Regions from separate parts of the Luteipulveratus mongoliensis genome, predicted to be linked through region 3. Evidence: predicted binding sites of a transcription regulator. Region 3 holds the regulator's gene; each other region holds the start of a gene.

Region 1 (6,959 bases), 1.0 Mb from region 3:
CTCCTCCTGCGTGGCGAGGGGATCGACGTTCTCGCGGCCGTCTCAGGTCCGGACGAGCTGCTCCGCGCGGTCGACGAGCATCGTCCCGACATCGCGGTGGTCGACGTACGGATGCCGCCCACCCACACCGACGAGGGCATCAAGGCAGCGGTCGCGGCACGGCGTGCCCACCCCGAGCTCGCTGTGCTGGTGCTGTCGGCGTACGTGGAGCAGAGCTTTGCGACCGAGCTGCTGGCCGACGGGTCGAGCCGCATCGGCTACCTGCTCAAGGAGCGCGTCGGGCGGGTCGCGACCTTCCTGGAGGCGTTGCACCGGGTCGCGGCCGGCGGTACCGCGATCGACCCCGACGTGGTGGCGCAGCTGTTCTCGCGCCAGCGTGCTGACGATCGTCTCGCGCTGCTGAGCACACGTGAGCGCGAGGTGCTGGCCGTGATGGCCGAGGGACTGGGCAACGCGGCCATCGCGCAACGGCTCTTCGTGACGGACAACGCTGTGCACAAGCACATCCGCAATATCTTCGCCAAGCTCGGGCTCGAGCCCGGTGACGACACCGACCGTCGGGTCGCGGCGGTGCTGCGCTACCTCGAGGCCCGCTGAGGCGCCGCACGCAAACTCGGTGACCGCGTCGGTGGCGAGTGGTCTGATGGACAGATGGACCTCTCGACCTTGCTGGCCTTCGGGCTGGCCGCTGCCGTCATCAGCCTCGTGCCGGGGCCGGACATGATGTTCATCATCGCCCACGGTGTCGGACGTGGACGGCGAGCGGGAGTCGTGGCAGCAGTCGGGATGTCGAGTGGCCTGGCCGTGCACACGGTGCTTACGGCGGCCGGTCTCGGGGCCCTGTTGCTCGCTGCTCCAGCGGTGCTGGAGGGATTGCGCATCGCTGGTGCGATCTTCCTGATCTATCTCGCGGTCTCGGCCTGGCGGTCGTCGCGGGCGCAATCCGTTGCCGACGACGACGCGGCGGTCGTGCCGCCTCGATCGCTGCGGAAGACATACGTCATGGCCATGCTGACCAACCTCGCCAACCCCAAGGTGATCTTGTTCTACCTCGCGTTCCTGCCTCAGTTCCTGACCGAGGGCGGCTGGCCGGCGTGGGCGCAGTTCCTCGTGCTCGGAGCGGTGCTCATCTGCGTCGGGCTCTGCGTGGACGGCACGGTCGGGTTCGTGTCGGGTGCTCTCTCAGAGCTCCTGCAACGCCGACCGGCCGTCCAGCGCTGGCTCGACCGGGTGTCCGCCGCGATCTTCGGTGGCCTGGCCGTACGCCTGGTGGCCGACTCCCGCTGAGCGCGCCCCTCAGGAGGCGCGCTCGGTGTCTGCGTCCTGGGAGTCGGAAAGCATTGGCAGTCCAAGGTTCTCGCGCAGCGTCGACCCCGTGTAGTCCTCTCGGAACACGCCCTGCTCCTGCAGCAGAGGCACCACTGCATCGACGAATCCGCCCAGCCCGCCCGGTGTGATGTGTGGGACGAGAATGAAGCCATCGCTGGCGTCGTCCTGCACGTAGCGGTTGATCTCGTCGGCGACCGTGCGCGCCGAGCCGACGAACGACTGCCGCCCCGACACCTCGATCACGAGGTCGCGGATCGACAGGTTCTCCGCCTGGGCGCGCTCCCGCCACTCGTGTGCGGTCTGTACGGGATCGCGGTGTCCGCGCACGCTGGCCCGCCCGCGGGCGATGGTGTGCTCGCCGGTGTCCGGGTCGATGTCGGGCAGGGGTCCTTCGGGGTCATACGCCGAAAGGTCACGGTTCCAGACCTGTTCGAGGAAGTTGATCGCTGTGGCTCCGCTGACCTGCTGCCGGCGTACGACGTGGGCTCGCTCCTGCGCGTCGGCGTCGTTGTCTCCGAGGACGAAGGTGGCGGCGGGCAGGATGAGCAGGTCGTCCCGGGTGCGGCCGAACTTCGGGAGCCGGCCCTTCACATCGGCGTAGAAGGCTCTGCCCGCGTCGTACTCACTGTGTCGCGAGAAGATCGCGTCCGCCTGACGAGCCGCGAAGTCTCGACCTTCGTCGGAGTCGCCGGCCTGGAAGATGACCGGCCGTCCTTGTGGGCTGCGCGGGACATTGAACCTGCCGCGGATGTCGAAATGCGAGTCCTGGTGGGCGAACTCGCCCGCATCGGGTCGTGCGAGGAACTCGCCGGACTCGCGGTCGGCGAGGACATCGCCCTCACGCCACGAGTCGAGCAGCTCGAGTGTCGTCTGCAAGAAGACCTTGGCCCGCTCGTAGCGCTGCTCGGCCGGCAGGAAGCCGCCACGTCGGAAGTTCTCACCGGTGAACGCGTCCCAGCTGGTCACGACGTTCCACGCCGCGCGGCCACCGGAGAGGTGGTCCAAGGACGCGAACTGCCTTGCCACGTCGTACGGTTCGTTGAACGTCGAGTTGATCGTGCCTGCCAGGCCGAGGTGGTCGGTGACAGCGGCCAGCGCGCTGAGGATCGCGAAGGTGTCAGGGCGGCCGACGACGTCCAGGTCGTAGATCTGGCCACGCTGCTCGCGCAGCCGCAGACCTTCGGCCAGGAACAGGAAGTCGAACTTGCCCCGCTCGGCGGTCTGCGCGAACTCGCGGAACGAGTCGAACTCGATGTGGCTGCCGGACTCCGGGTCGCTCCAGACGGTGGTGTTGTTGACCCCCGGGAAGTGCGCGGCCAGGTGAATCTGCTTCTGCGGCATCAGTTTGTCCTCTCCGGGTGGTCAGGCGGCGTAGCGGCTGACGGGGCGGGCTAGGCCGAAGCGCTCACGCAACGTCCGGTCGTCGTACGCCGACCGGAACAGTCCGCGGCGTCGCAGCTCGGGTACGAGGTCGTCCACGATTCGTGGCAGGTCGACGGTGTTGACGGCCGGACGCAGACGAGCCCCGGAAAGGCCTGCGGTTGACCAGGACTCGATGAGATCGGCCAGGCCCTTCACACCACCGACATAGATCAGCGCGTCCGACACCAGGGGGCTGCCGGCCAGATCGTTGAGCCGGCCGAGGCGCTCACCTGCCCGTGCAGCGTCCTCGTCGAGGACGACCAGCACGTCCCCGAGGACGTGGACTGTGTCGCGCCCGGCGTCCTGCTGGGCCTCGCGGATGACGGTCAGCGCCTCGGCCGGGTCGTCCTTCGGTGTGATGAAGCCGAGGTCGGCCGACCTGCCGATCAGCTGCCACGGTCGTACGTCGTGCCCGAGGGCCGCTATCAGCGGCTGACCCTGCGGAGGGCGAGGGGTGATCGACGGACCGCGCACTGAGAAGTGGTCGCCTTCGAAGTCGATGTAGTGCAGCTTGTCTCGGTCGACGAACCGGCCGGTGGCTGAGTCGCGGATCTCGGCGTCGTCCTCCCACGAGTCCCACAGCCGGCGCAGCACCTCGACGTAGTCATCGGTCTCATCGAAGAGTGCGTTGGCCAGGGATCGCTGACCGTCGGCGTCGAGGTCGGTCCAGTCGCCCAGCTCTCGGCGGCCGAAGTGGTCGGCCTCGTCGCGGCGGCCGCCGATCCGCACCTGTACGCCGGCGCGGCCGCCGGTCACGTAGTCGAGCGTCGCGATCGACTTCGAGAGATGGAACGGCTCGGTGTGCGTGGTGATCGCGATGGGTACCAAGCCGATTCGTCGGACGAGCGGGCCGACTCGGTTGGCGACCAGGACCGCGTCGAGGCGTCCACGAAGCCGGTCGGTGCGGTCGTCGTGGTGCAGCGCGTCATCGGCCTGGAGGGCGAGTCCGTCCTCGAGGGTGACCAGGTCGAGGGCGCCGCTCTCCGCCAACCGGACCAGGTCGGCCCAGTAGCGAGCAGTGAACACCTCGTCCGCCCGAGCGGACGGGTCGCGCCAGGAGGCCGGGTGCCAGCCGGTGCCGTCGAGGGCCACGGCCAGATGGATCAGGGGTCTGGGGCTCATCGTGTGCCTCCCGGGCGGCTGGCGCCGCGTCGTCGCGCTTGCCGCACGGGTTCATGCGGCCGGGTCGTCACCTGGGGCACCCCGCCACGAACGGAGGGTTGCCGGACAGCAAGCCAGGGCTTCACGCTGCCACTCAAGACCAGATTCAAGATAACTGAGAGTTATTCATATGCAAATGCCAGCGTCCACGTGGTGAGCGGGGCGGCCCGACTCGCTCGGCGGTGAGCCGGAGCGGTCTGCTGGCGCACTAGCACGCACCACCGACAACGTCAGAATCGTCGAAAGGCTTTACACAGCAATCAAATTCATCGATCGCGGACTTGCGGCGAAGTTCGTACGTACGTACGATGGTGGCATGGCAAGCGCACCCGAGATGACCACGCTGCGCCGCGAGACGGACACCGCTGCGCGGCGCAGCTGGTCATCGCTCGGGAGGCGTTGGAGTCGGCGTACGCGCTCATCCGCAACGACACCGAGGACGTCGTGTCGGCACCGGTGGTGCTCGAGCAGGTCAGCGTCACCCAGCACCTGGTCGACCTGGCCCACGCTGTGCAGGCGCATCGGTTGGCGCAACATGCGGGCTCGGTGGCGCACTACGACCCGTCAGGTGATGCCGGCCATCGACTTGGTCGCGGCGCGGTCGGTGATGTTCGGGACACCGCGGTCGCGGACATCAGCGCCGCCCTGTGCTGGGGGCCGCGCACCGCGGCGCGGCGGGTGCGCGAGTCGGTCGCAGCGGTGTGCCACACCCCACTACTGATCGACGCCCTCGCCGACGGAGCGATCGACCGGGAACGCCTCGCCGCGGTCGTTGACGCGTTGGAGGACGTCCCCGAGGGCACCCGAGCTGTGGTCGCGCCACACGTGGAAGCGGCGATGCTGTCCGGACCCCGTGGTGGCATCAGCTCGTGGACCGCGACCGCCACCCGTAAGCGCGCCCGAGCCGCAGTGGCCAACCAGGACGCCGAGTCACCGGTGCGGCACCGGCGACGGAGCGTGCGTGAGGCCCTCGGAGTCTGGTTCGAACCCGGCCGCATTCGCGGTACCAGCACCATGACCGCAACCCTGCCGACTGAGCAGGCGGCAGCGATGCAGTCCGCGATCCAGGACCTCGCCGGGCGCTACCGCAACGCACCGGACGACAAGGCCGCTACGGGACAGGCTGAGACCGGGGCCGCCGAGCTGCCGGCATCGGCTGGTGATGCACGGCGCGCACCGTTGATGGGTGAGTGCCGGGCACAGGCGTTGGTGGACCTGCTGACCTCCTCCGCGGATGCGTCGGCGTCGTGCACGTTCCTGGTTCCCGTCCAGGAAGGCGCCGCACGAGCCGCCGCGGTCGCCACCGACGGGCTCGCGGACCTGCTCGACCAGACCAACCTGCGCATGGGTTTCGTCGCTGGCGGCGAGACCGGCCCGGGAGAACCTCTCGACCTGTCCGCATGGGGACTGCACCCTGCGAAGGGCGGTCGCGTGCCGGACGTGCCCGACCCATGGACCACCACAGACCTGCCGCCGTGGCACCCACCCGGCACCAAGCGGGCAGCACCCGCCGCGACGAGTGGGAGTGATCCGGTCGCGGAGGCAGTGGAAGAGCTGATCGAACGGCTGACCACGATCGCCAACCAGCGCACGGACTCCGAACCGCCAGCCGCACTGGGCGATGTGGTCGTCGACGGTGTCGGCGTCATCTCGGCCGAGACCGTCACCGGACTGGTCCATGCCCTCGGTGACACGATCGGTCGTGCCCTGGTCAGCCCGACCACCGGTGCCCTGCGCGAGCACACCAGCACCGCCTACCGGCCACCGACCCGGATGCGTCAGTTCGTCCAGCTCCGCGATCAGGTCTGCCGCTTCCCCGGCTGCACCCGACCAGCACAGATGACCGACACCGACCACGTCATCCCGCACGGTCGTGGCGGCAGAACCGAACCCGCAGGGCTGCTGTCCCTGTGTCGGGCCCACCACCGTGCCAAGCACTCCGGCGCCTGGACCGTCACCATCACTCCAGACGGAACCGCCACCTGGACCAGCGCATCCAGCCGGATTTACATCACCTACCCCGCCCACGAACCGCCGCCCTTCTAGCCGGGCTAATGACTCAACGACGCGAGTGAGCGGGCGGGTCTGCTCCCCTGATCCAGACCCGCCCGCCCGCCGTGTTGTGTCGACCGGCGCGGACTACGGCGTCGTCGGCAGCGGCGGGTACACCTGGGGCTCAGGGATCACCAGGGCCGCGTCGGTCGCGAGCCGCTGCAGCTGTGCGGCGCTGTAGCGGAACTTGTGACGCGCCTCGGCCAGCGAACCGGCCTTGACCTTCTCCGCGACCGAAACGCCTCGGTCGTGCGCCCGGATATGCCCGACGACCAGGTTGTACACGCCCCGGACTGCGAACTCGTTGACGGTGACGTGTGAGCCGTCCGGCAGCACCTTGACCTCGCACCGGAACGGCACCTCACCAGGCGGCAGCGGCTGCTCAGGGCACTGCGCGCGTGACTGCTCCGGTGTCGGGTTGGTGCCCTTGGGCGCGATGAACACCGCCGTCCAGATCACGTGCGTCCGGTCGCCTGGCAGGGTGAACTTGCCGTGCCAGTCCGTCGCGTTCTGCACCTGATCCACGGGCAGCGGCGTGTTGCGGTTCCAGTCGCTCGCATAGATCGTCTCCTTCACCAGACCGTGACCGCCCGGAAGGTCGGCACGGACTCGCTTCTCGATGAGCCGCGCGACCGGACTGGCCGTCTTCGCCGAGTCGACCTTGGTGACTCGAGTGCCAGCTGGGTCGACCAAGGTGCCCTTCCCCTGGGCGCTGGCCGACGAGGTGAGGCCGGCGACACCGGCGCCCCCCGCGAGGGCGAGGCTCAGGACTGCTGTCGGTACCACGTACCGCGTGCGCATCTTCATGACATCTCCTTGTGTGGTGGGGACATCCACTGCCTCAAGTGGGCAGGGCTCGATATCGGATCGACGGCGTCGATCCGATCTGGGGGAGTGGGTCAGGGTCCGGTCGGTGGAGGTGGCTCGACCGCTGGGCGCGGGATGACGAGGTCCGGCGCGGTGACGACGGGTTCGAGCTCGGCGGGCGTGTACTT
Region 2 (6,959 bases), 2.6 Mb from region 3:
CGGACGCGCGCAAGGCGATCGGCGAGACCTTGGAGCTCAAGACGGGGATCCCGCGCGAGAAGGCGCTGAAGCAGCTGCGCAAGGACGACATCAGTGCCGTCCTCGAGCAGCACGGCAACACCCTTCAGCTCACGGTGTCCAACGGTGACCCGGTGGCCTCGGCGACCGTCCAGGGCGTGCTGCGCTCGGTCATCGACGGCACCAACATCGCCGTCACAGGACAGCCGCCGCGCTATACGCTGTCGGCGTCGGCGGTGCAGGACGAGTCGCTCAAAGCGATCCAGTACGTCACGCCCGGGATGATCGGTTACGGCATCGCTGTGGGCGCGACGTTCGGGGCGGCCACGACGCTGGTCGAGTGGCGCAAGCGCGGCGTACTGCGCCGACTGCGACTCGCGCCGATCCCGACGTCCTCGGTGGTGACCTCACGGGTCGCCGTCTCGATGGCCATCGCCCTCGTGCAGCTGGCGATCTTCATCGGAGTCGCGATAGTGCTCGGGCTCAAGCTCACCGGCTCCTGGTACATGGCGATACCCCTCACGCTCTGCGGCACGTTGGCGTTCTTGTCCGTCGGGCTGCTGTGCGGGTCGATCGCCAAGACCTCGGAGGCGGCGGTCGGGCTGGCCAACCTGATCACCTTGCCGATGGCGTTCCTGTCAGGAGCATTCATCCCGGTGGAGGAGTCACCTGGGTGGATCCAGGCGATCTCGAAGGTGCTGCCGATGGGCTGGCTGGTCGACGGGCTGAAGGGCACCATGGTGCGCGGCGAGGGACCGGTCGCGGCGCTGCTGCCGATGGCGCTGACGCTGGGCTTCGCGGCCGTGCTGACCCTGATCGCCACCCGGTTCTTCTCCTGGGAGGACTGACCTGCGCCGGCGAACTCATATCTGAATCACAGGTTGAGCCGCGGTCACCACAGGTTGCCGTACGACGGTGGGAGGACCCGGCGGGCGTCGTACCCCGCCGCCGACGAGAGGTACCCCCATGTCCCGTAGGACGAAGATGACCGTCGCGGCCACCGGCCTCGGCCTGGTCGCGGCCGGCGCGATCGCCGTGCCTGCCCTGGCGGCGACAGGTCCCAGCAGCACACCCAGTGTCAGCTCGCCGAGCGCCTCGGCGTCTGATGACGCGAAGGCCCGTCCGGCGCCGGGCGACCGGCTCAAGACCCTGCTGTCCGGCCTGGTCTCCAAGGGCACCATCACCCAGGCGCAGGCCGATGCGGTCACCAACGCGCTGAAGGCGGAGCGGCCCAAGGCGCAAGGGGATCGGCCCAAGGCGCCCGGACGACTGCACGTGCAGATGCGGATGTTCGGTGCGTCCAACGCCGAGATCGCCAAGGCGGTCGGCGCGACTGAGCAGCAGCTGTCGGACGGACTGGCCGCCGGGAGGTCGCTCACCCAGATCGCGGCGGCACACGGCGTCAGCAAGGCCACGCTGGTCCAGCGGCTCGGCGCGTTCGTCGACAAGGAGGCCGGCACGATCGTCGATCGCAAGGCCACGGATCGCCCGGCTCGGCCGGACGTCGACTCCGACGGCAAGGCGGGCGCCAAGGCCGAGCACAAGGGGCCGCTCGCCGACGTGCTCAGCGGCCTGGTCACCAAGGGCACGATCACGCAGGCTCAGTCGGACGCGATCACGAAGGCGCTCGAGGCGCAGCGCGGCACCGAGAAGGGGCAGCAGCGCCAGGGTGCGCCGGGCGGCGTACGCGAGAAGGCCCTGCGTCACGGCGGTGCGGGCAAGGGCGGCCCGCTCGGCGACAGCAAGGAGCTGGCGAGCCTGCTCAAGCTCTCTGAGACCGACCTCGCGACCCAGCTGAGAAGCGGCAAGTCGCTCGCCGAAATCGCTCAGGCGCAAGGGGTTTCGCGTACGACTCTGGTCGCCAAGGTCACCTCGCTGCTCAAGGCGGACCTGCCGAACATCGTGGACCGTACGCCGCCGCAGCGGCCCGCCGATCCGGGCGCCCCGGGTGCTCCGGGCGGCCCGGGTGCGCCGGGCGGCCCGGGTGCGCCGGGCGGTCGGTCGGACGTTCCGGCGCCCGATGCACCGTCCGCTGGCAGCACGGGCAGTGGCTCGGCGGACAACTCGAACGGCGGAGCCCCCGACAACGACCTCTCGGTCGGCACCCGCACCACCTGACCGCACCGCGAAGGTCTGGTCACACGGGTTCGGTCCGGTGGCCAGGCCTTCGTGGTGTCGTGGGTCACATCAGGCGGCTCACGTGTCAGGGTGGAGGCATGGGGGTCATCGAAACTGTCTCTGTACCTGCCGCCGTCTCGACGGTGGTCGACGATGCGCTTGAGCGGGTCGATGCCGCGCTCGCGGGCACGAGTTGTGATCTGGTCGGGCTCTACCTCCACGGGTCGTTGTGCTGGGGTGAGTTCTTCTCCGGGAGCGACATCGACTTCGTCGGTGTGCTGAGCCGGCCGGCCGATGACGCGGTCGTCGCGGCCCTGCGCGGAGTGCACGGTGAGCTCGCCACGATCGGCGGGCGGCCGGCGTACGACGGCATCTACGTCACCGAAGGCGACCTGACCCGGCCGGCAGCCGACCTCGCCGAGTACCCAGGGGTGCTGGACAACGTCTTCGAGCTCGGTCACCACGGCGATGCCAACCCGGTCACCTGGGCGGAGCTCGCTGAGCGGGGGATCACCATGCGAGGTACGCCGGTCGCCCAGCTCGGCGTACACACGAATCCTGAGGAGCTGCAGGCATTTACGCGCGGCAACCTTGAGGCGTACTGGGGCCGGCAGGCAGTGGTACTCGGCGTCCTCACGGAGGCCATCCCGTCGTGGGCGAGCGAGTGGTGCGTCCTCGGGATCAACCGTCTGCACCACGTGCTGCAGACGGGCCGGATCACCTCGAAGTCCGGTGCCGGTCGCTGGGCGCTCGACGAGCTGGACGCGAAGCACCACCAGGTGATCCGGGAGGGGTTGTCTGTGCGTGAGAGCGGCATCAGCGACCCGGTGTACGACGCTGATCCCCGACTGCGGCAGCAGGCCATCGTCGCGGTCATGCGGGACGTCCTGGGTCGTTACGGGCTCTGAGGCTGGTCCTCCGCTCGATCGCGTGCGGTTGTCGCTGGACGCGGTGCGGTTGTCGGCGGACCTGGTGCGGTTGTCGGCGGTATCTGGGAGGGTCGCGCCATGGCATCGCGCACCGCGAATTTCTGTATCGACGCAGCAGATCCGTACGCCCAGACCATGTGGTGGGCGCAGGTCCTCGAGGACTTCGTCCTGCCTCCGGATGAGCAGTCTCCTGACGACGAGGAGTGCGGGCTCGAAGGGCCGGACGGGCGCTACCTGCTCTTCCTCAGGGTGCCCGAGCCCAAGACGGTCAAGAACCGGATGCACCTCTGCCTGCGACCGACTGACCGCAGCCGCGACGAAGAGGTCGACCGACTGCTCGGGCTCGGCGCCACGATGGTCAACGATCTGCGCAAGCCCGACCGCGGTTGGGCCGTGCTGGCCGATCCGGAGGGCAATGAGTTCTGCGTGCTGCGACCGCTCGATCCGTCCGAGGACTCGCCTGCGTAGGGTGGGCCCGGCTCGGTCAGCGGCTCGCCCGCTCCCGGGCGAGCCGGCCGGCGTACCAGCGCGAAGGAGCGTCCCGTGATCAAGGTGAGCATCATGTACCCGACGACACCGGAGGCGCGGTTCGACCACGACTACTACCGCGACCGGCACCTGCCCATGATCGCCGAGCTGCTCGGCCCGGCATGCGAGCGTTGGACGATCGACCGCGGTGTCAGTGGGGGCGGGCCGGGAGTCGATGCGCCGTACGTCGCGATGTGCCACGTCTACAGCGAGTCGCTGGATGCGTTCCAGGCGGGGTTCGGGCCGAACGTGAAGCAGATCATGAGCGACATCGGCAACTACACCGACATCACCCCGGTCATGCAGATCAGTGAGGTCGTCGTCGACGGCTGACGCTCGCCGTTGGACAGTGCAACGTCGAGGGGAGGAGTACGTCATGAGCACCGACCTGCAGCGGATCTTCCACGCCGAGGCCCGGCCGACCATCGTGTGCCTCTGTGGCTCCAGCCGGTTCCACGATGCGTTCCAGCAGGCCAACTACGACCTGACCATGGCAGGCGAGATCGTGCTCTCCATCGGTTTCTATCCGTCCGCCAAGGCTCAGCACGGGCACGGGCACGGGCACGGTGAGGGCGTGGGGCACGACTCGGTCGAGAAGGTCGCTCTGGACGAGCTGCACAAGCGCAAGATCGACCTAGCCGACTACGTGTACGTGCTCGACGTCGACGGGTATGTCGGCGAGTCGACCAAGTCGGAGATCGTCTACGCCTCCCAGCACGGCATCCCGGTTCGCTACCTGTCTCAGGAGCGGCCGGGTTCAAGGACGCAACGGATCTGATGCGTGTCGTGTGGTTTCCAGGTACCCGTTCGCTCGTTCGAATAGGCCTCTGAACTCGGGGTCTCGAACCCTCGGGGCGGATCAACGTGACCCGGCCCGGACGATCGAGGAGCATCAGACGGCGTCGACGGCGGGTGACGCTGTGGTCGTGTGTCGCCTCGACGAGGAGCGCGAGGCGTGGGGACGGTGGCGTCGATGCGGCCGCCCGTTCGTTTGGCGCTCGTCCATCGATCAGTTCCCTGTCGCTATTTCCTGCCGTCTGCAACATGTCTCTCCCCGATCCGTGGCTGTGCTGAAGCCAGGATTCCGTTGTCCACAGAGCATGTCGCGGATCGGGGTCAAGCCTGTGGATGAACGTGCTGACGGGAGGGGGATGTGGATAACGCGAAGCCGCGAATCATGTTGGCAATAAACAATATTCACGCCCATCGGTCTTGCGGCATCGATGCGAACACCTGTACGGTCGACGGTATGGGCGAGGCAGCGCACGACCCTGATGGGCGCCCGGACAGCGAGTCGCTGCCGGGGGAGTCCTTGGTGTCTCGGGTGCCGCCGGGGCCGGCGGCTGATGCGGTGTCTGCGGCTGCTGCCGCGGTGGTTGCGTTGGAGGGGTTGCCGTCGGCGTTGCATCAGGTCGGCTCGGCGGATCTGGCGCCGTTGGTGGAGCTGCTGGGTGCCTTGAGTGATCGGGTGCAGGCGTGTGTGGTGATGGCCACCGCTGAGGCGTTGGAGCGGGGTGTGGTGCGGGAGTCGCAGGCGGCCAGCCCGGCGCAGTGGGTTGCTGCGCATGCGGGCCGCCTTGAGCCGGGTGAGGCGTCGCGGGTCGCGACTGTTGCTGCTGCTGTGAATCAGCCCGACAACGTGCTGCTGCGGGAGGCGGTCGCGGCCGGGGCGTGTAGTGCACGGGCGGCGCAGGTGAGTCTGCGGGAGCTGGGCAAGATCCTGCCGGTGCTGCCGGGTTTCGCCCGCCAGGAGTGTCTGGCGTACTTCGTGCAGGTGGCCGCGGCTGGTGGTGGTGCTAGGGAGCTGCGGCATCTGTCGCGGTGGTTGGTCGCGACGTATGCCGGTGACCGGCTTGAGGATCAGGACGCGGCGTTGGAGCGGGTCGAGGAGTTGTCGTGGTCGGATCTGCCGGGTGGGTTGCGGCGGTTCATCGTGGATCTGGCGCCGGGAAACGCGGCGCGGTTGGTTGCTGCGGTCCAGGCGGGTGCTGCACCCCAGCCGGTGGTTGACCCGGACACGGGCACGTCTTCTCCGGATCCGCGGAGTCCGGGTAAACGGCGCGCGGACGCGTTCATGGACCTGCTGAACCTGGCTGAGTCGGCGGACACCTCGACCTCGCACGGGTCCACGACCAAGCTCGTGGTCACCATGGGCTTGGATGACCTGCGCGCTGAGCACGCTCGGACCAGGGCTGCCGGCGCAGGACACACCAGCGCCGACCGTTCTAGCGCCGGGACCAGATCGGGTGCCGGTGGCGGCGGATCGGGCGGGCTCGGGGTGACGAGTCTGGGTGACACGATCGATGCCGGCACGATCCGGCGGATGGCCTGCGACGCGGACATCATCCCGATGGTCCTGGGATCACGCTCTGAACCGTTGGACGTCGGCCGGGAGCAACGCCTGGTCAAGGACGGACTACGCACCGCGGTCGTGGCCCGAGACCGGTGCTGCACCTTCCCCGGATGTGATCGGCCACCCAGCTTCTGCGAGGTCCACCACGTCCAACCCTGGTACGCCGGAGGCCGCACCAGCCTGCTGAACTCAGCCCTGCTCTGCCGCCGCCACCACACCATCGTCCACCGCGACAACCTGACCGCCACCGTCACGCCCTTCGCTGTCCGATGGCATCGGACCACCAGCACAAGCGATCGGGCCGAGACCATGACCGTTGCGAGCCGCGGCCCATGACAGCGACCGGGCGCAGGCCACGGCCCGCGGCGACCGACGCAGCCACTTGACCAAGCGCTGTACGTCGGTGCGCCAGCGGTCGCGCGAGTGCTGGCCGACCGTGTCCACGGAGTCCATAAGGTGCAGAGATGCTTCAGCTTGTCGCCCCGCGTGCCGATCTCCACGTCGCCTGGCTCGAGGCGCACCACGAGTGGGGTCCGGGCACCCACGAAGACGGCTTCGGCGTGGGGCCGGACGACGATGTGGAGTCCGCGGCCGGCTTCGCTGACTGGGTCGATCGCCTTGTCGCGCAAGCTGATCCGGCCAGCGCAGCCGCCATGGGCAAGGCGCCCTGCACCTGCCGCTGGATCGTGGAGGACGAAAAAGTCGTAGGCGGCATCGCGCTCCGACACGGCCTGACCGAGAAGGTGCAACGTCTGGGCCACATCGGCTACGGGATCCGCCCGTCCGCGCGCGGTCGAGGGCTGGCGACCTGGGCGCTCGGCCAGATGCTGACGGAGGCGGCCAGGCTCGGCGAGAGTCGGGTGCTCCTCGTGTGCAGGAGCGACAACGTGGCTTCTCGCAAGACCATCGAGCGCCTGGGCGGGGTTCTGGAGCCGACGTCGGCCCCGGAGGTTTGCCGCTACTGGATCAGCACCTGACGCGGCGCCAGCCCGACCAGGGCGAGCAGCCCACGC
Region 3 (6,959 bases):
GGGTGTGCGGCTGGCTGCGTGTGCCCCGACGCGCTCGACTGCCGGTCTGCCTGCTCGGGCTGGCGCTGTTCGTGATGCTGTGCAGGCCGGAGCCGAGCGTCGTTCGGGCTTCGGCGATGGGTGTCGTCGGGTTGCTGGGCACCTCGATGTCACGCCCGCGTGCTGCGACGCCGGCGTTGGCCGGTGCTGTTCTGGTGCTGCTGTGTGTGGATCCGTGGCTTGCCGCGTCCTACGGCTTCGCCCTCTCCGTGCTGGCGACTTTCGGACTGGTGCTGTTCGCCCGCCCCTGGGGCGCGTGGTTCGCCCGGTTCCTGCCGTCGCGCCTGTCGTGGCTCGGGGAGGCGATCGCGATCCCGGTCGCCGCGCAGGCCATGTGCGCACCGGTCATCGTGCTTCTGCAGGGCTCGGTCAGTGTGGTTGGCGTTCCGGCGAATCTGCTGGCCGCACCGCTGGTCACCCCGGCGACGCTGGCCGGGGTCGCGGTCGTCGCCATCGCGCCGTGGGCCGGTCCGCTGGCCGTCGTGCCCGCCTGGCTGGCGGGCCTTCCGGCATGGGGGATCGCCCAGATCGCGCACGTGTTCGCAGGTGTTCCGCTCGGAACTCTGCCGTGGCCCGACGGTCCGCCGGGTGCGTTTCTCCTGGCCGGCCTGGTGCTGGCCCTGCTGTTCTTGGGTCCGTGGCTGGTAGCCGGCGCTCTGCGGCGACCGGCCGTTGCGGCCGGCGTCGCGGTCCTGTTGCTTGCTGCGTGGACTCCGCTGCCCGGACTCGGTTGGCCCCCGCAAGGGTGGGTCTACGTGGCCTGCGATGTCGGGCAAGGCGATGGGGGAGTGCTCCGTACGGGCGAGCACTCGGGCGTACTGGTCGATGCCGGCCCGGACCCTGCTCTCATCGACTCGTGCCTGGACCGGCTCGCGATCACCACTCTCGACGCGGTCGTCCTGACGCACTTCCACGCAGATCATGTTGCCGGCCTCGCTGGAGCGCTGGACGGACGGTCGACCCGAGAAATCCTGACGACCTCTGTCCATGACCGACCGGGCGAGTCGAGCTCGGCGGACGAGGAGCCCTCGCAGGAGCCGTCGGTCCAACGAACGGCGGCCGCGCATGGCGTCCCGGTGCGCGCGCTCATCGCCGGCGACGAGCTGCGCTGGCCCGGCGTGATAGCGCGAGTCCTGTGGCCTGCCAGAGAGATTCACGCCGGCTCCGTCCAGAACAACGCCTCCGTCGTACTCGACGTCGAGACTGCCGACATCCGGATCCTCCTGCTGGGCGACGCAGAGCGAGAGGCTCAGGCGCAGGTCCGACGAGCGTTGGCCCGTGAGCAGGTGTCCCGCCCCGTGAGCGTCCTCAAGGTGGCTCACCATGGCTCGGCCAACCAGGACCCGTCGCTGATGAAGGCGATCAGCGCGCCGATCGCCCTGATCAGTGTCGGCGCCGACAACGACTACGGGCATCCTGCGCCGCGCACCATGACCTTGCTGCGAGACAGCGGCTCGACGGTCTATCGCACCGATCGCGGTGGGGCGATCGCCGTCGTGGTGAGGGGTGGCCGGCCGCTGGTCGCACGTCCGGGCTGACGTCCGACGCGGCCCGGACGAGGATCAGGTGAGGAAAGCCGAGATGGCCAGCAGCACCGGCACTGACGAGACCGTGGTCACGAAGATCGCATCGCGAGCGAGCACCTCGGCGCGGCCGTAGCGGGTGGCGTAGACGAAGATGTTCTGCGCGGTCGGCAGGCTCGCGACGATGACGGCCGCGAGGAGGTCCTTGCCACTCATCCCGAACGCGAGGCGCGCGATCGCCCACGCCGCCAGCGGCTGCACCGCGACCTTGAGCAGCGCCACTGTGGCGAGCTCGCCGGCCGAGCCGCCGGACAGCGGTCGCGGACCGAGTCGCAGCGAGACGCCGTACGCGAGAAGGGCTGCAGGCACAGCGATTCCGCCGATCATGGTGACCGGATCGATGACGATCGAGGGTGGATCCCACCCGGTCAGGGCGAGGGCGACACCGAGGAAGCAGCCGACGGTCACCGGATTGCGCGCCGGCTGCGAGAGGACTCGCATGATCGATGGACGCCGACCGGAAGTCAGGGTGTCCAAGAACGCGAAGGACAGCGGCGTCAGGACCAGCAGCTGCATGAGCAGAATCGGTGCGATCGCCGCTCCGCTGCCGAGCACGTACACCGCGATCGGCAGCCCGAGGTTGCCCGCGTTGACGTACGACGAGCACAAGACGCCCACCACGGTGTCGGCGCCGTCCCGGCGGAACACCAGCCGGGCCAGCACCAGATAGATCCCGCCCGCACAGACCACGCTGGCCAGTGCGACCACCAGACCTGCCGAGAACACCCGATGCAGATCTGCTTTCAGCAGCAGGGTGAACAGCAGGCACGGCGTCGCGACGAAGAACACCAGACGGGCGAGCATGAGCTGGCTGGCCTGGTCGAGCACACCGGTGTGGGCGAGGACGAAGCCGACGGCGATGACCGCCCCGATGACCCCAAATCCTTGGAGAACTCCCTGCATCCTGCGGTCAGCAGGTGGCGCGCGCGGCCTCGTGCAAGGCCTCGAGGGTGGCCTCGACCGCCGGAACCCGTTGCAGGTCAGGCGTGGTCACGGCCAGGACCGTACGACGGTTGGCCGGGTCGATCGGCATCGTCACCACGCCCGGGTTGCTCGCTGAGCGGAGGATCAGGTCTGGGACCAGAGCGACACCGAGGCCCTCGGCAACCAGTCCGAGAACCGCGACGTAGTCCTCGGTCTCGAAGGCGACCTCGGGCACGAACCCTTCGCGCGCAGCGAGCGAGAGCAGGTGGCCGCGACACCGAGGGCAGCCGGCGATCCACTGCTCGTCGGCCAGATCGGACAGCTTGGCCTTGCCCGCCACGGCGAGCGGATGCTTCTTGGACACCGCGAGACGGACCTCGTCGTCCAGGAGCTTGCGGATGGAGAAGGCCTCCAGGCCCTCTTCGCCACGGGGGAGATCGTCACCCTCGTAGGCGAACGCCACTGCGAGGTCGCACTCGCCGGCACGCAGCGCGGCAAGGGACTCCGGCGGCTCTGCCTCGGCGAAGGTCACCTGCACCTCCGGGAATCGCTCCTTGACCAGAGCGAGAGCACGAGGCACCAAGGTCGACGAGGAGGACGGGAAGGCCATCAGCCGTACGCGCCCGGCACGCAGCCCGGCGATGGCGGCGACCTCTGCCTCCGCAAGCTCGAGAGCGGACAGCACCGGTCCGGCATGCCGGGCAAGGATGTGACCGGCTTCGGTGAGGCGGACCGTACGGCCGAGTCGCTCGACCAGCACCGTGCCGGTGCGCTCCTCGAGTCGCCGCACCATCTGGGAGATGGCTGGCTGGGAGTAGCCCAGCGAGGCAGCTGCGGCGGTGAAGCTGCCCTCATCGGAGATCGCGCGCATCACGCGCAGGCCAGCAGCGTCAATCATGCCCGCCAGTATAAGTTGGTGTTATCGATATTGCCAACGCATCGCTGTCCGGTAATTCACGCTGGTCAGCGACCCGTAGCGCCGTGAGCAGGAGACGTCCCGGATACTGCTGGTGTGACTGAGGCGACGACTCGACCACCGGACGTCGACGCATCGACCTGGGACGAGCTGGTCAGGCTCGTCGCCGCGGGTGGGCTGTCCGTGCTGACCGGCGCCGGCCTGTCCACCGAGTCGGGCATCCCTGACTACCGCGGTCCCGACGGTGAACGCCGCATCACGCCGATGACGGCCACCGAGCTGTTGGCCTCGCCGGAGGCCCGACAGCGCTACTGGGCGCGCAGCTACGTCGGCTGGCGACGCTTTGAAGGCGCGCGACCCAACGTCGGTCATCAGGTCGTGGCTCGGCTGCAGGCCCGAGGTCTGCTCGGCACCGTCATCACTCAGAACGTCGACGGGCTGCATCAGCAGGCCGGCTCGGTCGACGTGCTCGAGCTGCACGGCTCGCTCTCGCACGTCGTCTGCATGCAGTGCGGCGAACGCTACGACCGCGAGGTCATCGACGAGCGGCTGACCCAGGCGAATCCGACCTTCGATCGCGAGGTCGGCGGTGAGATCCGACCGGATGGTGACGTCGTACTCCCTGACGAGCTGGTCTCGACCTTTCGCGTCGCGACCTGCGTCGTGTGTGGTTCGGACAAGCTCAAGCCGGACGTGGTGATGTTCGGGGAGGCCGTGCCAAAACCGTTGGTGGAGAAGTGTTTTGGTGTGGTCGAGCAGTCGGATGGCCTGCTTGTCCTCGGGTCTTCGCTCATGGTGATGTCGGGCTATCGGTTCGTACGACGTGCGTCTCGCCTCGGCCTGCCGGTCGCGGTTCTCACCCGCGGTCGTACGCGCGGGGAAGCCGAGACCACGATCAAGATCGAGACTCCCTTGGGAGAGACGCTGACCCATCTCGAGCAGGCACTTCCTCAGTAGTCATCGGCATCCCGCGAGATGGAGAGCGGGAGGCCGATGACAGCTGGTCAGACCACCCTGCGCAGGACGGCGGTGACCTTGCCGAGGATGGTGGCCTCATCGCCGTCGATCGGCTCGTAGGCCTCGTTGTGGGGCATCAGCCACACCTTGCCTCGGGTGCGCTTGAACGTCTTGACGGTCGCCTCGTTGTCGAGCATCGCTGCGACGATGTCACCGTTCTCCGCGGTCTGCTGCTGGTGAACGACGACCCAGTCGCCGTCGCAGATCGCCGCATCGACCATCGAGTCGCCGACCACCTTCAGCAGGAACAGGTCGCCCTCGCCGACGATCTGCCGGGGGAGTGGGAAGACATCCTCGACGACCTCCTCGGCCAGGATCGGGCCGCCCGCTGCGATCCGTCCCACGACGGGGATGTAGGACGGCTCGGGGCGCTCGTCGTTGATGCCGGTCTCGTCGATGCCGGACTCGGCAGCTGCGCTGACCGGACCGCCGCGGTAGCCGCGGTCGCGCTTGCCCATGTCGGGTGACACGACCTCCATCGCCCGGGGGCGCATCGGGTCACGCCGCAGGTAGCCCTTGCGCTCCAGCATGGACAGCTGGTGCGCGACGGAGCTCGGAGACGTGAGGCCGACCGCCTCGCCGATCTCCCGCATGCTCGGCGGGTAGCCGCGGCGGTCGATCGAGTTGCGGATGACGTCCAGCACCTTCCGCTGACGCGTGGTCAGCGCGTGGCTGTCGGGCTCCGGCAGCTCGTGGATCTTGGCCATCTGGTGGTCCTCGTTCCCCGTCTTAGCGCGGCCAGAGCACCGTCGCGCAAGGCGATGTCAGTGGTCGCTGGTTGAGTCTCGATCTGTGAGCCAAGCCTATGAACTTCGGACACAGTTCTCAAACACCTGTACGACGCATGTCGCGGGTGGCGGAGCTGGCGGACGTTCGCGGTTGGTCTCGACTTCATCGAACACCCGTGCTATACATCGTACAAGCGTTCCATCGCACATGTGTTCGGATCAGCACAGCAGAGGTTGGAGGAGATCATGAGCGCGGTCATCGCCTGGGAGCATCCGCAGAGCTCGACGCCCACCGTGCGTCGGCGCCACCTGACGGTGGTGCCCGATCCCGAGCCGGTGATGAGCAGGGCGAGGGGGCCGCGCCTTCGGCTGACGCCGCGCGGTCGCCTGATGCTCCTGCTGGCGGGAGCGCTGGCCGTGCTGGGTCTGGTCACAGCCTCCGTCGCCGCGGCGTCCTCGCCTTCCACCCCACCGACTCGGGTGGTGACGGTTGAGCCGGGTGCCACGCTGAGTGAGATCGCGCAGGCTGAGCTTCCTGGACTGCCGGTCCACGAGGGAGTGGCCAGGTTGCAGCTCGCTAACCGACTGAGCTCTCTCCAGGTGAGCGCCGGCCAGCGGCTGGTGATCCCGCAGGGCTGACTTCGCACCACGCGTCGTGACGGCCGGGCCATCCACCGCGTGGTGGACGGCCCGGCCGTGGCGCGTTCGATGGTGGTGCGGCGTGGGTGGCGACCGGTACCACCGATCGCCGCGCGACACGCCGGATTCGGACATTGCGACACGCCCACCGCAGGTCCCTGACCTGCAGTGATCTGACTGCTGGACAACCCAAGGCCGACGGATCTTGCACCTGGGCGCCAGGCGTCTTACGATCCCTATATCTAGTAGTTACACCGCTGTAAGTCGTCCACATATAGTCCCCAGGTCATCCACCGGATACCCACAGGTTTATCCACAGGAAGACGCGGAGGGACACCGTCAGAGCACCGTCTCCGGGCATTCCTATGCCCATTTCGGTGTTGACCATGACGGGTGAGGGCGGCGTACGACGTATGTGGAGAGGAGCCGCCATGCACTGCCCGTTCTGCCGTCACAACGACAGTCGAGTGGTCGACAGCCGCACCAACGAGGACGGCACCTGCATCAAGCGGCGGCGACAGTGTCCGAGCTGCGGCAAGCGGTTCTCCACGATGGAGAACGCCAGCCTGACCGTGGTCAAGCGGTCCGGCGCCAGTGAGCCGTTCAGCCGGGGCAAGGTGATCAGCGGCGTACGCAAGGCCTGTCAGGGGCGACCGGTGAGCGATGACGACGTCGCGCTCCTGGCCCAGCAGGTGGAGGAGTCGATCCGGGCCAAGGGTGTCGCGGAGATCGACGCGCACGACGTCGGCCTGGAGATCCTCGGCCCACTCCGGCTGCTGGACGAGGTCGCCTACCTGAGATTCGCCAGCGTCTACCAGGCCTTTGAGTCCCTCGAGGACTTCGAGGCCGCGATCACGCTGCTGCGGGTGGAGTCCGACACCGAGCACGGACCCGAAGACATCACGACCACTGTCAGTGGTCAGCGAGACGATCAGTGAAGAACGAGAGAGGGAGAGTCGCCATGACGGAGACGACGCGCGCGCAGTCACAGGCTCGTCGCAAGAGCAAGGGTGTAAAGGTCGAGCGGATCTACACCACGCCCGGCGTGCACCCCTATGACGAGGTGACCTGGGAGTCGCGTGATGTCGTCCAGCAGAACTGGAAGACCGGCGA

Evidence for each region. Region 3 encodes LexA, which represses DNA repair genes until DNA is damaged. Its sites were predicted from a motif close to TCGAACANNTGTTCGA; they were not measured.
Region 1: the regulator LexA is predicted to act here: its motif matches at 4,206-4,221, upstream of VV02_RS22595 (HNH endonuclease signature motif containing protein).
Region 2: the regulator LexA is predicted to act here: its motif matches at 4,819-4,834, upstream of VV02_RS05000 (HNH endonuclease signature motif containing protein).

Annotation. Positions count from the first base shown of each region.
Region 1 is NZ_CP011112.1:4,745,005-4,751,963, reverse strand. It holds gene VV02_RS22615 (response regulator transcription factor) at 1-597, shown strand, start outside; gene VV02_RS22610 (LysE family translocator) at 652-1,287, shown strand; gene VV02_RS22605 (NtaA/DmoA family FMN-dependent monooxygenase) at 1,297-2,670, opposite strand; gene VV02_RS22600 (LLM class flavin-dependent oxidoreductase) at 2,692-3,873, opposite strand; SAM riboswitch class IV at 3,903-4,014, opposite strand; gene VV02_RS22595 (HNH endonuclease signature motif containing protein) at 4,312-5,958, shown strand; gene VV02_RS22590 (hypothetical protein) at 6,052-6,771, opposite strand; gene VV02_RS22585 (hypothetical protein) at 6,864-6,959, opposite strand, start outside.
Region 2 is NZ_CP011112.1:1,065,864-1,072,822, forward strand. It holds gene VV02_RS04970 (ABC transporter permease) at 1-866, shown strand, start outside; gene VV02_RS04975 (hypothetical protein) at 985-2,136, shown strand; gene VV02_RS04980 (aminoglycoside adenylyltransferase domain-containing protein) at 2,235-3,044, shown strand; gene VV02_RS04985 (VOC family protein) at 3,144-3,533, shown strand; gene VV02_RS04990 (EthD family reductase) at 3,609-3,926, shown strand; gene VV02_RS04995 (hypothetical protein) at 3,970-4,371, shown strand; gene VV02_RS05000 (HNH endonuclease signature motif containing protein) at 4,843-6,282, shown strand; gene VV02_RS05005 (GNAT family N-acetyltransferase) at 6,411-6,923, shown strand.
Region 3 is NZ_CP011112.1:3,714,559-3,721,517, reverse strand. It holds gene VV02_RS17665 (ComEC/Rec2 family competence protein) at 1-1,577, shown strand, start outside; gene VV02_RS17660 (AEC family transporter) at 1,602-2,525, opposite strand; gene VV02_RS17655 (LysR family transcriptional regulator) at 2,533-3,444, opposite strand; gene VV02_RS17650 (NAD-dependent protein deacetylase) at 3,559-4,419, shown strand; gene lexA (transcriptional repressor LexA) at 4,467-5,186, opposite strand; gene VV02_RS17640 (LysM peptidoglycan-binding domain-containing protein) at 5,454-5,846, shown strand; gene nrdR (transcriptional regulator NrdR) at 6,278-6,784, shown strand; gene VV02_RS17630 (vitamin B12-dependent ribonucleotide reductase) at 6,808-6,959, shown strand, end outside.